2 linked regions of the Methylotuvimicrobium sp. KM2 genome follow. The main gene of each other region encodes a partner of the protein of the gene in region 2 in a complex. Links are inferred from orthologs where the notes say so. Each region holds a gene or a part of one and is shown on either strand. Other genes may lie near its edges.

Evidence for each region.
Region 1: the proteins of WJM45_RS15885 (region 2) and dsbD are in contact, whole or in part, in a crystal structure (PDB 1JZD), measured with the Escherichia coli proteins. The link is inferred for Methylotuvimicrobium sp. KM2 from one-to-one orthologs.

Annotation. Positions count from the first base shown.
Region 1 is NZ_CP150634.1:3,004,471-3,011,400, reverse strand. The notes cover bases 1,522-4,536. They hold dsbD (protein-disulfide reductase DsbD), read right to left. Parts: upstream 4,141-4,536; coding sequence 1,903-4,140; downstream 1,522-1,902. Other genes in these bases: cutA (divalent-cation tolerance protein CutA), read right to left, coding at 4,125-4,445; WJM45_RS12620 (redoxin domain-containing protein), read right to left, coding at 1,522-1,906. Also shown: accC (acetyl-CoA carboxylase biotin carboxylase subunit), read right to left, coding at 1-326; accB (acetyl-CoA carboxylase biotin carboxyl carrier protein), read right to left, coding at 347-790; aroQ (type II 3-dehydroquinate dehydratase), read right to left, coding at 795-1,241; more of WJM45_RS12620, read right to left, coding at 1,391-1,521; WJM45_RS12605 (FxsA family protein), read left to right, coding at 4,725-5,162; WJM45_RS12600 (DUF2892 domain-containing protein), read right to left, coding at 5,216-5,452; uvrD (DNA helicase II), read left to right, coding at 5,560-6,930. UniProt on the Escherichia coli protein: Required to facilitate the formation of correct disulfide bonds in some periplasmic proteins and for the assembly of the periplasmic c-type cytochromes.
Region 2 is NZ_CP150634.1:3,780,678-3,787,432, forward strand. What follows is about bases 2,100-4,939. They hold WJM45_RS15885 (DsbC family protein), read right to left. Parts: upstream 3,960-4,939; coding sequence 3,240-3,959; downstream 2,100-3,239. Other genes in these bases: WJM45_RS15880 (multicopper oxidase domain-containing protein), read right to left, coding at 2,100-2,865; rseP (RIP metalloprotease RseP), read right to left, coding at 4,448-4,939. Outside these bases: WJM45_RS15875 (ATP-binding cassette domain-containing protein), read right to left, coding at 1-726; more of WJM45_RS15880, read right to left, coding at 1,240-2,099; more of rseP, read right to left, coding at 4,940-5,800; ispC (1-deoxy-D-xylulose-5-phosphate reductoisomerase), read right to left, coding at 5,809-6,755. UniProt on the Escherichia coli protein: Acts as a disulfide isomerase, interacting with incorrectly folded proteins to correct non-native disulfide bonds.

The sequences.
Region 1 (6,930 bases), 780 kb from region 2 along the record:
GTATCTGCATTCGGGCCGATGAAAACAAAGCCGCTTTGCTTTACTTTTTCCGAAAAATCGGCATTTTCCGATAGAAAGCCGTATCCCGGATGAATGGCTTCGGCATCGGTGACTTCGGCCGCGCTTATGATGGCTGGGATATTTAGATAGCTATCGGTGGATGGGGCGGGGCCTATGCAAACCGACTCATCGGCTAGCCTAACATGTTTTAGATCCCGGTCCGCCACGGAATGTACCGCGACAACCTTGACTCCAAGTTCACGGCAAGCGCGCAAGATGCGCAAGGCTATTTCGCCTCGATTGGCGATGACTATTTTATCGAACATGATTAAATACCTTTGGGTTGTTATTCAATGACAAACAAAGGTTGGTCATATTCGACGGGTTGGCTGTTCTCAACCAATATTTGCGTTACTGTACCGGTTTTATCGGCTTCGATTTGGTTGAGGATTTTCATCGCTTCTATGATACAGAGAGTATCGCCTGCTTGTACCGATTGTCCGATATCGACAAAAGGTTTGGCGCCGGGAGACGCGGACCTGTAGAAAGTGCCGACCATCGGCGATTTTACAATATGACCGGTTATTTTTTTCTCTGTCGGTTCTACAGGGCTTGGTGCGGGTGCCGAAGATGGGGTGGTCGGAGCGAATTGAGCCGGTGCGTAGTTCACTTGGGCGGCATTCGAGTAACGACTAATTCGGACGGATTCTTCCCCCTCACTGATTTCTAATTCGGCAATATCCGATTCTTCGATGAGCTCGATCAGTTTTTTTATTTTTCTAATATCCATTGTGTTATGTTCTCTTTGCTAATATCTCGTGAGCGGCCGTCAAGGCCAATTCGTAACCGATGGCTCCCAGTCCGCAAACAACTCCCACGGCAATATCCGAAAAATAGGAATGTTTTCTAAAAGCTTCCCGGGCATGTACGTTCGACAGGTGCACTTCAATGAAGGGAATCTTGGTCGCCAGCAATGCGTCGCGTATCGCCACGCTGGTATGAGTAAAAGCTGCTGGATTAATAATGATAAAATCGACATCGTTGGAAAAAGATCGATGAATCAATTCCACGATTTGGTGTTCGGCGTTATATTGGTGAAAACGGAGCGCGTGACCCAGAGTCGAGGCGGATTTTTCCATCGCCAGCTGTATATCGGCTAAGGTTTTGCTACCGTAATGGGTAGGTTCTCTTAGACCCAGCAGATTCAAGTTCGGACCGTTAATAACGCAAATATTCGCCATGCAATTGAAGTGCTAATTTAGATTCGGTGCCGATAATTCTCCCTAATTTAAGCACGTTTGTCCATATTTATGTCATTTAACACAAATAAGGCGTAATCACTGGATCTTTTAAGACATTTACATGGTTTATCGAATGATTTGATGTTTTCTCAGTCCATCAGAGGTTCGATGATTTCGATAATCTTGTTGCGGGATAATTGTCCGGATTGTTTATGAATTATTCGACCTTCTTGATTGAAGATAAGGCTGAAAGGAAGGATTCCGGCAGAATTTCCCCATTGTTGAGTCAAGATGATGCCTTGGTCGCCGGCGATTAGCATCGGATAATTGATGTCGACAAAGTCGAGATATTTTTTGACCGATTCTTTAGTTTCGATAGCGATGCCGACAAATTGCAAGCCACGGTCTTGGTATTCTTGCTGTAAGGCAACAAATTCGGGGATTTCTTCGCGGCAAGGAGGGCACCAGGTTGCCCAAAAGTTGACGATGGTGATTTTTCCTCGCCATTCGGATAGGCTGCGTTCGTTGCCGTTCAAATCGGGTAGTCGGTAATCCGGTAGTTCCATGGTTTCACTATGCGTTTCCGGCTGTGTTTTATTTTGTAGCCAAATTCCGCCGGCTAAAGCGACAACTGCGGCGATAATAAGTGCCGTGGTTTGTTTCATAAATCAACTTGCCGCAGTATGTTTAAAAAAGCGTTGGCATCCTGATAGCCTATCACGCGTAAATGTTTTTTTTCGGCTAGGTCGGTACCGAAAAATAAAGTGGCCGGAGGCCCGACTAAGTTAAATTTTTTCAGCAAGGCTTGATGTTCAAAATTGTTTGCCGTGACGTCCGCCTTCAATAAAACGAAGCGATTCAGTTCTTGTTTGACTTCAGGGTGCATATAAGTATAGGCCTCCATTTCCTTACACGAGACACACCAGTCGGCATAAAAGTCGAGCATGACCGGTTGATTGTTGCGGGCTGCCCTTTCTATGCTGTTTTCGAGCTCATGTAGCGAGGCGACTTCGACAAAGGGCAGGGGGCTTTCGGCCTTGGCTGTGCTTGCTAAACTCAGTCCCTGCAAAGGTTTTAGCGGGTTATGGTTGCCCATGCCTAAGCCGATCAATAACAGGACGCCGTAGGTCAGCATCACGACTCCGGCGCCTTTCCAAAGCTTTTTCCAGCCGCCTGCATTTTCGCTCAACGGGTCAATCGCTTTCAGGTAAATGGCCGGTATGATCAGTAATAAGGCCCATAGGAACATCGTGATATCGGGCGGCAAAATACGGTCCAGCATCCATAGGGCGACAGCCAGCATGATCACGCCGAAGACCGCTTTGGTTGCATTCAGCCATTGACCGGCCTTCGGTAATAGTTTTCCGGCCGATGCGCCGAGTATCAATAGAGGCACTCCCATACCGAATCCCATCGCGAATAATGCGATGCCGCCGAGCACGGCATCGCCGGTTTGGCCGATATAGATCAACGCGCCGGCCAACGGAGCCGCAACGCAGGGGCCTACGATCAAAGAAGATAACGAGCCCATGATCGCCGCGCTCCAAAACGAACCGTCACGGTGTTTGTCGCTGGATTTATGCAGTCGAGTTTGAATCGATGCGGGCATTTCTAGGTTGTAAAAACCGAACATCGACAACGACAACAATACGAAAATACCGCTGAACAGCGCGATAATCCAAGGTTGTTGAAAGGTCGTTTGTAGATTGCTGCCGAATAACGCTGCCAAGACACCGAAAACCGTGTAGGTCAATGCGGAGGCGGTGACGTAACTCAGTGATAAAAGAAAGGCGCGGCTAGTGGTTACCCGGTTGCGTTGACCGACGATTATGCCGGATAAAATCGGTATCATCGGAAAAATACAGGGTGTGAAAGAAAGTAACAACCCGAAGCCGAAAAAGGACAGTAATGTTAGCCAGAGCGTGTTTTGATGCAAAGATTGAACGATGCGGTCTTGTTCGGATTGCGGTTCGTCGACCCGAGTGCTTGTAAAGGCATTGATCGGCTTCGATGCCTGTGCGGTCATCGGTAGATCCAATGGCGTGCTTTGCGACATCGGAGGATAACATACGCCTCGATCCGCGCAGCCTTGAAATTGTGCTTGAAGAATAATATTTTGTTGATCCGCTTGATAGCGGTTAATCGGCAAATCGAAGCTTAGGTCATTACGGAAGATTTCAACGTCGCCGAATTCCTCGTCGTGGTAAGGCGTGCCTCCGGGCAAAGTGAAGTTGCCGATTTTTACTTTTTCGGAATCTAGGATATCGAATTGAAATTTGTCGCGATATAGATAATAGCCTTCCGCAATTTGCCAATTGACGGTCAGCGTGTTCGGGTCCTTGACCGAAGCGAAAAAGCGGAAGGCTTGTTCCGCCGGAAGCAATTCATCCTGGAACAGATTTAGCTTTAAGTCGCTCAGGCCCTGAACTAAGCCGAAAATCGAGCCGGTTTTCGCGGGAGCCTCTTGAGGCGCTAGGTCTACCGTCAGTGCGGTCTTTTGAGGAGGATAACAAATGCCGATATCGGCGCAACCCTGATGTTTAACTGTCAATTGCAAGGTGTTAAGCGCATTGTCTAGCTTGATGATCGGCACTTCAACGGCGAGTTTGTTTCGATAAATGACCATGTCGCCGAAAAACTCGTCATGCTTCGTTTTTCCTGGAGGATAAGTGATATCGTCGAGTGTAATCCGTTCTGACCGGCTTTCAACGCCCAATTTATCACGGTACAAATAGTAGCCGTCGGCGATCTGCCAGGTTAGAACGATTTTATTCTCTGTATTAGCCTTGGCGGTGAGTTTAAAAGCTTGCTCTTGCGGCAGTAAGTCGCTTTCGCTGATGGCAAAGACGGCTTGATGAAAATTTGCAATGAGGCAAAGCAGTATTATTTTGATAGGCATGAATCGATCCATTTCAGATACTCAGGCAAAGCGTGTTCGACAGAGACCGCGACGATCTCGGGAAGTTCATAGGGATGCGTCTCTTGTATGCGTTGTTCCACTTGCGGGTAAATATCGCGTCGTGTCTTAACGAGCAACAGGTATTCCTGATCCGTTTCGATTTGATCTTGCCAGCGATAAACGGAAGTCAATCCTGGAAGAATATTTGCGCAAGCGGCTAAATTTTCTACGATTAATGTTTGAGCGATAGAGCTTGCCGTATTCTGATCCGGACAGGTGCAAAAGAGGATAATGTGATTCGACATAACTGGAGACTCGGTCAATTTGTTCTGGAGTTTCGGTTTTAAAATCCCTATATTGTAACGTTTAATTCAGGATAAGGTCTCGGTGCGATTTTTCGCCGGTCTTGGTTCATTGATTTTGAGCGGATGAAAATGGGTTCATAACTTTCGTACTTCAAGTTTCGGAAGTGCCCGAGGGCTCCCGGTGCCGGATTTCGATCTTAGAGTAGGTATAATTGATTTCAAATGGGAAACTTTCCGGGGTTATCTGTTTCCAATGTGAAATTTGTTTAGGAATTTTAAATGAAAGTTTTTCAAGTTGTATTTTTGTGTTTTTTGATCATTCCTTTTTTGGAGATTTATTTGCTGCTGCCCATCGGCGGCTTGATCGGTGTATTTCCGACGGTTGTTTTGGTGGTATTTACTGCCGTATTGGGCGCTGCTTTGTTAAGACAGCAAGGTTTTGCGACCTTAAGGCGTTTTCAAGATAATTTGAACCAGGGCGTGGTTCCCGCTTACGAAATGATTGAAGGGCCGATATTGCTGGTTGGTGGAGCATTGTTATTGACTCCCGGTTTTTTTACCGATGTGCTTGGCTTTGCATGTCTAATACCTCAGCTGCGCGGCAAAATCGCCCGTTATGTGATTGAGAACCACCTGATACAGACGGGTAGCGCGGTTCATCCCGGGCGATCCAAAGATAATAATGTCTTGGAAGGCGAATATAAAAAGGAGGATTGACAGGTCTTTCTTATTAAGCCGCTTGATCTACGTCCCTGTAGAAATTAAGCGGCTTATTGGCTACTTTCCGGTTCGCCGCTAGTGCAAGTGTTCTTGTTGAGCCCGGAATAAACCGGACACCAACCGAAAAAAGAGGTGCCGATCAATACGGTTCCTAACAGTAATAAAATAATTTTTGCGGTGAATAAAGATATCAATACCAATGCCGCGCCTCCGAACATGCGGTATTTTTTATCCTTATCGCCAAGATTGTGTTCGAATTTTATCATGCGTTTAAAATCGAAGCTCATTGTAAGTCCCCTCTGCTAATTAATGTTGGTTATTAAAGCCCGGTCCGGCCGTCATTATTGCTTTCCTTAAACGCGCATAGCTTATAGAAATGTTTCAACGATAACAAATGGATATTACTTCAATTATTAATCCTCTCAATGATGCTCAACGCGAAGCGGTATCGGCGCCGTCCCGCGCAATGTTGGTTTTAGCCGGCGCCGGTAGCGGCAAGACCCGGGTCTTGGTGCATCGCATCGCTTGGCAGATTCAAGTCGAAGGCCATTCGCCGCATAGTATCTTGGCTGTCACCTTCACTAATAAAGCCGCAACGGAAATGCGCACCCGTATCGAAGATCTGCTCAATATTTCTGCGCGTTCGATGTGGATAGGCACCTTTCATGGACTCGCGCATCGCCTGCTCAGACGTCACGCCAAAGAAGCGCAACTGCCCGAGACTTTTCAAGTGATGGATTCGGACGACCAATTGCGGCTGATCAAGCGTCTCTACAAAAACCTGAATCTGGACGAGGCCAAATGGCCGCCCAAGCAAGCGCAATGGTATATCAACGCGCAAAAAGACGAGGGTATTCGGGCCAAGCACATGCCGGAAACCGGCGATTTTTTTGCGCGGCAAATGCTGGCGATTTATAAGGCTTACGAAGAGGTCTGTCAGCGCTCGGGTCTGGTCGATTTTGCCGAACTGCTGCTGCGCGCGCATGAATTGCTGCGCGACAATCCCGAAACCTTGAGTTTTTATCAACAACGGTTCCGGCATGTGCATGTCGACGAATTTCAAGATACCAATACGATTCAATATGCCTGGCTGCGGCTGTTGACGCAAGATCGCGATAATCTATTCGTGGTCGGCGACGACGATCAATCCATTTACGGATGGCGCGGCGCGAAAATCGAAAATATTTTTCGATTTCAAAAGCATTATCCGAACCATAAGGTCGTCAAACTGGAACAAAACTACCGATCGACCGGCCATATTCTGAAAGCGGCCAACCGGGTCATCGAGCATAACGAAGGACGAATGGGCAAGGAGCTTTGGACCGATAGCGGGGACGGCGAGCCGATTTCGGTTTATGCCGCGTTCAACGAGCAGGACGAAGCCTATTACGTTGTCGAGCGTATTCGAAAATGGGTCAATGAAGGTGGAATGCGCAGCGACATCGCGATTCTTTACCGTTCCAACGCGCAATCGCGCCAGTTCGAGGAAAAGCTGATCGCGACCAGTATTCCTTATCGTGTCTACGGCGGCTTGCGCTTTTTCGATCGGGCCGAAATTAAAAATGCCTTGGCTTATTTGCGCCTGATGGCCAATCTTGACGACGATGCCTCGTTCGAACGCGTCGTCAATACGCCGACGCGCGGTATCGGCGCCAAATCTTTGGACGACATCCGAGTATTGGCGCGCGACAGGAATCTGTCCCTTCGCCAAGCGGCCAAGCTCGCAATCGATCAAAAGTTGATGACGCCGAGAGCGCTGAACGCC
Region 2 (6,755 bases):
ATCCAACAAACGTTTAGTCTGACCCGACGATTCCTTGACCTCTTTGGTCAACCGATAGACTTCGATCTTGACTTGACCGTCTTGATTCGATGGAATAATGGCGTGTCCGTCGAACCGATAGTCGAATGCGGCGAAGCTCAACCAATCATTGGCTATCACCTGCTGCTTACCTTTGATACGCACCGCATTGACAAAGGTTCCGTTGGTGCTGCCGCAATCCTCGATAATCCATCCCGTAGGCTCCCTGGTTAATTTGGCATGTTCACGGGACACCAGCGGCGAAGGTATTGTTATATCGCATTGAGGTAATCGGCCTATCGTTAGCGCCGATTTTCCTGTCAGAGTAATGCCGGCGGATGCATCATCGCCGGGCAAAACGTCATCAGCGGCTTGATTCAATTGAAACTTGATTTGAAAAGGCGTGGAACCGAATAAAAGCCAATCGCCGTTATTCAGCATCAATGGTTTGTCGGCAAGCCTGCCGTTAACGGTAATTGGCGCATCGTCGATCGCAGCAATGAATAATGCGCTATCTTCACTAACAAAAATTTTGGCGTGCCGTGGTAAAACACCTTCTCCAGTTATCGGAACATCATTGCCGGTATCGCTACCGAGTCGACACGCCTTACTGAATTCACAAACTATCGCTTGCCTTGATTTTGCTGCAAGTAGTTCGAGTTGAAACGGAGCTTCGCTGACTGTGCGACCGATGTATGCATTATTCATTGTTATTTTTGAACTCGGCGCTCTTTCACCCAATTGATTTAAATTAAATTAAACTTAAAACATAAAATGATTGTAATCGCAACCCTCATTTAACGCAAAATTGTTTGCCTGCTTCCAAAAAAACTGTGCCTTGAGGATATTAATAGAGAATTAGCGCCCTCACCTGCTAAGGATATGGTCGTAAACAACTTCCCTATTTTACGGAGGGTTCGGTTGCTCGATTGACAGGTGTCGGCGGCAGGGCGGACTTTTGCTTCTCGGCAATTGCTGAATTATACCTTTCCCGCTTCATATTTCGGCGATGCTTAAGAAGTCGCGCGGGGGGGGGAATCAGTAAAGACTTTGCCAGCCAGCATGGAGCTGGCATAGAGCATGGACGTATTTACCCAGCACCTAAATCCATAACCCATTGGTCATGGTTAATTGGCTTGGATAATATTTAGGTGCTGGGCCTTTAATAGGCGCCACGGGGCCGAACTTTCATCTACGGTGAGTATATAAACCGAACTCAGATTATTTTATTAAGAAATCACGCATCATGCCCATATCTTCATGCTCAAGATTATGGCAGTGATACATAAATAGCCCTATAAAATCATTGAATGGTTTCAATACGGTCACCTTTTCGCCGGGCATCACCAGCGCCGTATCCTTCCAACCGCCCCAGACCAATCCACCGGAAATCGTTCGGTACGCTTCTCTCGATTTCGGATTGACTTGGCGTTTGATGATTTGAAATTGTTCGCCGTGTAAATGCATCGGATGAGGCATCGGCATGCCGTTCATGCCACTGTATCCATTGTCGAATTCGATGACTTGCAAGCTATTGACAGGAATGATTTCATCGTCGCGAACATCGTCCATTTTGTAGGAACGCCCATTCAATAACGCCGACATGTGCCGCATCGACAAACTAATGGTTCTTGGATCTTTGTTATTCGCTGCATCGCGAACATTCAACTTAGGTATCGTGGATAAGCGCTCCGGTAAACTCTGCGACGATTTGCCGGCTTTAATCACTTTAACGTTAAATAAAGAAAATTCACTACCCGACGGCAGATCGGAAGAGTGCATCATGCCCATACCCCCGCCCATCATGCCGCGCCGTCCTCCGCCCATCATTCCGCGACCGCCACCCATCATGCCCATGCCGCCATGACCGTGTGTCGCAATATCGAACGACAAGCTGCGCATGCTTATCTCAGAACCCACCGAACGACCGCTGAAATTGGCCCAAAGCTCGATTCTTTCGCCTGGAGCCAACATCACATAGGAATACTGCTTCGGCCTTTCCAGCAATCCGCCGTCGGTACCGATCACAGTCATTTTACTGCCGTCCGACCAGGCCAGTTTATAGATCCGAGAATTTGACCCGTTTAGCAAACGCAGCCGATAGGCCTGTCCCGCGACAGGCAACACATAATCGGGCCGACCGTTGACAAAAATCCGATCGCCGAGAAAGCCCTGCATGCGTTGCATCATGTGGTCGCTGTAGACGAGCTGATTATTCTTATCGAAGCTTCTGTCTTGGATAACCAACGGCAGATCAAATTCACCCTTGGGCAAATTCAAAGCCCGTTCTTCATCGTCATGCACAATAAACAAGCCGGCAAGACCCGAATAGACTTGTCGGGCGGTGACGCTATGGGTGTGAGCGTGATACCAGTAGGTTCCGGCACGATTCAGAATTTCGAATTCATAGATATAAGATTCGCCGTGACTGACCGCGTACATCGGATTGCCGTCCATATTGGCCGGCACATGCAGTCCGTGCCAATGCAAAATCGAATGCGCCGGTAAATTGTTATTCAAATGAATTCTGACTTTTTGGCCTTTCTTCAGGCGAATCGTCGGCGCAAGATAGGTATCGGGATGATTTTCTATCGATGAAGCCGGACCTTTAAGAACTTTAGCCCGCACTTTCCAAACTCGGGTTTCAGGCCCTTCGAAGATAGGAACCTGCGCGATATCCTGCGTCAGTTCGATTTCCACATCGGGATGAAAGTTCGCGGAAGGCGTATTGACCGCTTTAAAGGCTCCGCCCGATTGCGCCCAAGAGGGGTAAGTCGCCGCACCGGCTGCCGCAAAAGCGGCATACTTTAACCATTGTCGGCGTTGTTGATTGATCGGAGAGTTCATCGTCTTGTACCTCATGGACTTATAATTTGTTAGTATATTAGCAAATTATAAATTAATAGCAATTTAAACACCTTTATCAAAGCGTATTGCCATAAAAGCCGAAAACATGGCCGCACGAAATATTTATACTCATCGTAGATGAAAATTCGGCCTCGGGGTGCCCGTCAAAGGACGCCGTGAATACGTCCATGTAGGCTCTATGCCAGCTCCATGCTGGCAAAGCCTTTGCGAGCGCTATGGATGGCGTGAATGTCGATTTTGCAGGAGCAAAAATCGACCTAGCACCCCGAGGCCTCCTCCGGCACTGCCGAAATTTGATGCGAGGCAGTTATAGAATAAACGTTCTCAAGCACCCACAACCTAGCCGGATTATTCTATAAACCTTTTTCTTCGCGCAATACTTCAACCAGTTGTTTGGCCGGTAAGTAACCCGGATATACAGAACCTTGTTCGGTGACTATCATCGGCGTTCCGCGCGCTTCGAAATCGTTACCGAGCTTCATGTGCGCATCGACCGGATTGGTACAGGTCTTGGCTTCGGGGGTTTTCCCTTGCTTGGCTTTGGTTAAAGCATCGTTACGATCCTCCGCACACCATACCGAAACGGCTTTGGTATAAGAATCAGAGCCCTTCCCAGCTCTCGGATAAAACAAATACTGAATAGTAATGCCTTCTGCCATATATTGATCGATCTCGGAATGCAATTTCCGACAGTAGCCGCAATCGATATCGGTAAAAATAAATACTTTATGTTGACCTAATTTCGGCTTGAACACGATCATTTGATCTTGTCCCAACTTTTCCAGCGTATTCTTTCGCGTATTAGCCATTTTCGCTTCAGTCAAATCGGTTCTGGCTTCAAGGTCGATCAAGCGCCCTTGAAATAAGTATTTGCCGTCATCGGAGACATAAAAAATAGTTGCCCCCGCCGTGACTTCATAGACTCCCTTTACTTCGGAAGGCTTAATCAATTCAGGATTGAAGTTTGGCATCGATTTTTTTAAAGCCGCCTTGATGGCCGCTTCATCGGCTTGAGCAATGCTCATGCCTAAAACCGAGCCAAGCAACACCACTCTTTTAAGTATTTGTTTCATAACGTTTCCATAAATTCAGATTGACTCATGCGTTTCTAGGACTGTTGAGCGAGTATTTTGTTCATTACCCTATGAAAAAACAGAAGCCAGTATTCAGGGCTTTTCTATCGGCTTACTGTCGTCTGTTGATATATACCCATCGCAGATCAAAATTCGGCGCCGGGGTGTCCGTCGAAGGACGCCGTGAACCCAGCACCTAAATTACCAAGACAATTAATCCTAGCCAATGGGCTGTGGAATTTAGGTGCTGGGTGAATACATCCTTGTTGGCTCTATGCCAGCTCCATGCCGGCCCCTCACCTAACGTTAGGTGAGGGGCCGCACTCCCCGGCGCCTCCTCAGGCACTGCCGAAATTTGAAGTGCGAAAGTTATTACCTGTTTGGTGAGCGAAAGTTCTATACAAACGTATAACAAGCTATTGAACTAAATTTTTCTTCATGGTGAAAGGCTTTTTCTGGGATAAAGGCTTTAAAGCGGAGCGGCTTTTTTATTGAAACAAACGCTCCAAATCCAAAAATAAAGCCAATACCATCAACGACAGTAGCAGCAAAATACCGACCTGTTGTAACGCAACCTGGAATTTTTCCGAAACAGGGCTGCCTTTAATCGCTTCAATCGCAAAAAACAACAAATGACCGCCGTCTAACACCGGAATCGGCAATAAATTAAGCACGCCAAGACTGATGCTAACTTTCGCTAAGAAAGACAGGAATTCGACAACTCCGCGCTCAGCCGAAAGCCCGGCAAACTGAGCGATACTGATTGGACCGCTAAGATTTTTCACAGAAGCATTACCGAGAATCATCTGACCCATCATTTTGAGTGTTGCGGTACTAAAAAAAACGGTTCTCGAAACGGCCCCCGTCAGGGCCGGCCAAAGCGGTAAATCATTGCGCACTTGCAACGACGCCATCAAGTCTTCTGGAATTTCAGCGGCCACGCCGATTTTACCGACAACCTCGTCTGTTTCGACGACTTTTTGAGGCGTTATTTCGAGACTCAATTGCACGCCTTGCCTTTCAATAGTCAGGTCGATAAGTCTTCCTGGGCTATTTTGCACATAGTCAACCCATTGCAACCAGGTATTGATCGGCTCACCATTAGCAGAAACAATCAAATCACCGGACTGTAATCCGGCATCGGCCGCCGGCATGCCTTCCAGCACTCGCCCGACAATCGGCCTGAGCTGCGGCATCCATGGTTTAAGACCTAATTTATCGTAAAGTTTATCAGGCTCGCTTCGCAATTCTTCAGGAAGGTTGATAAGCCGCGAATATCGCTGTTCATCGATGTTTTTTACCGTAACATCGACACTTTCTCGACCGGTCATGGCCGCCGAGATAATCGACTCAATAACCTCCGACCAAGTCGCGGTGTTTTTTTGATCGACCGCTACGATCTCCTCGCCTTCGAGCAAGCCGGCTTCGGCGGCAAGCGTACCAGGCTCGACATGACCGATAATCGGGCGTAAGCCGGTTTCACCTATGAATAGCACGATCCAGAAAAACAGCACGGCTAACATTAGATTGAATAAGGGTCCAGCCGCGACAATCGCCGACCGCGCCCATAATGGCTGGCGGTTGAATGCGAAAGGCAAATCTTCATCGGCCACCTTGCCTTCGCGTTCGTCAACCATTTTCACATAGCCGCCTAGAGGTATTGCCGAGATGACATATTCGGTCGACGCAGGCGATTTCTGATAAGACCAAATAACCTTACCAAACCCGACCGAAAACCTCAGTACTTTGACGCCGGTTTTTCGCGCGACCCAAAAATGACCGAACTCATGAAACGAAACCAGAATACCGATCGCGACAATAAAATAAAACAGCGTACTCATTAACCCAATTAACGCTTAAGTTCTTCGACGATGCGCTCAGCTACTTCCCGGGCTTTGCTATCGGCTGCCAATACAATATCCAGCGTATCGGCCGGATCGGCTTTGAATTGATGCATGCTCCGTTCAATAATGAAAGGAATGTCGGTAAAACGGACGTTCTCGTCCAAAAAAGCAGCAACCGCGATTTCATTAGCTGCATTTAATACAGCCGGCATAATACCGCCTGCCTCGACCGCTTGAATCGCCAAGCGTAAACAAGGGAAACGCTGAAGATCGGGTTGTTCGAAATCCATGTGCTTAACGTCGAATATATTCAATGGTGCGGCACCGGAGTCGAAACGCTCCGGCCACGCCATCGCATGGGCAATGGGTATACGCATATCGGGATTACCCATTTGCGCCAACACAGTGCCGTCGACATAATCGACCATCGAATGAATCACGCTTTGCGGATGAATCACCACCTGAATTTTGTCCGGCGACATATTGAACAATAAACAGGCCTCAATCAATTCAAGACCTTTATTCATCATCGTCGCCGAATCAACCGAAATTTTACGTCCCATATCCCAATTCGGATGCGCGACGGCTTGATCCGGCGTGACATCGACCAACTCTTCGACCGGCTTAGTTCTGAACGGTCCGCCCGAAGCAGTCAACAAAATTCGCCGTGCTTCCTTTGCCTCTTGGCCCGCACAGTAATCTGCCGGCATGCATTGAAAAATGGCATTATGCTCGCTATCGATCGGCAGCAAATGCGCACCGGACTCGGTAACCGCTTTCATGAAAATATCGCCGGACATCACCAACGCTTCTTTATTTGCCAGCAATACAGTTTTACCGGCTCTAGCAGCCGCCAAAGTGGGTAACAAACCTGCCGCGCCCACGATTGCCGCCATTACCGAATCAACACTATCCAGTGTGGCTACTTGCTGCAACGATTCGGCTCCCGATA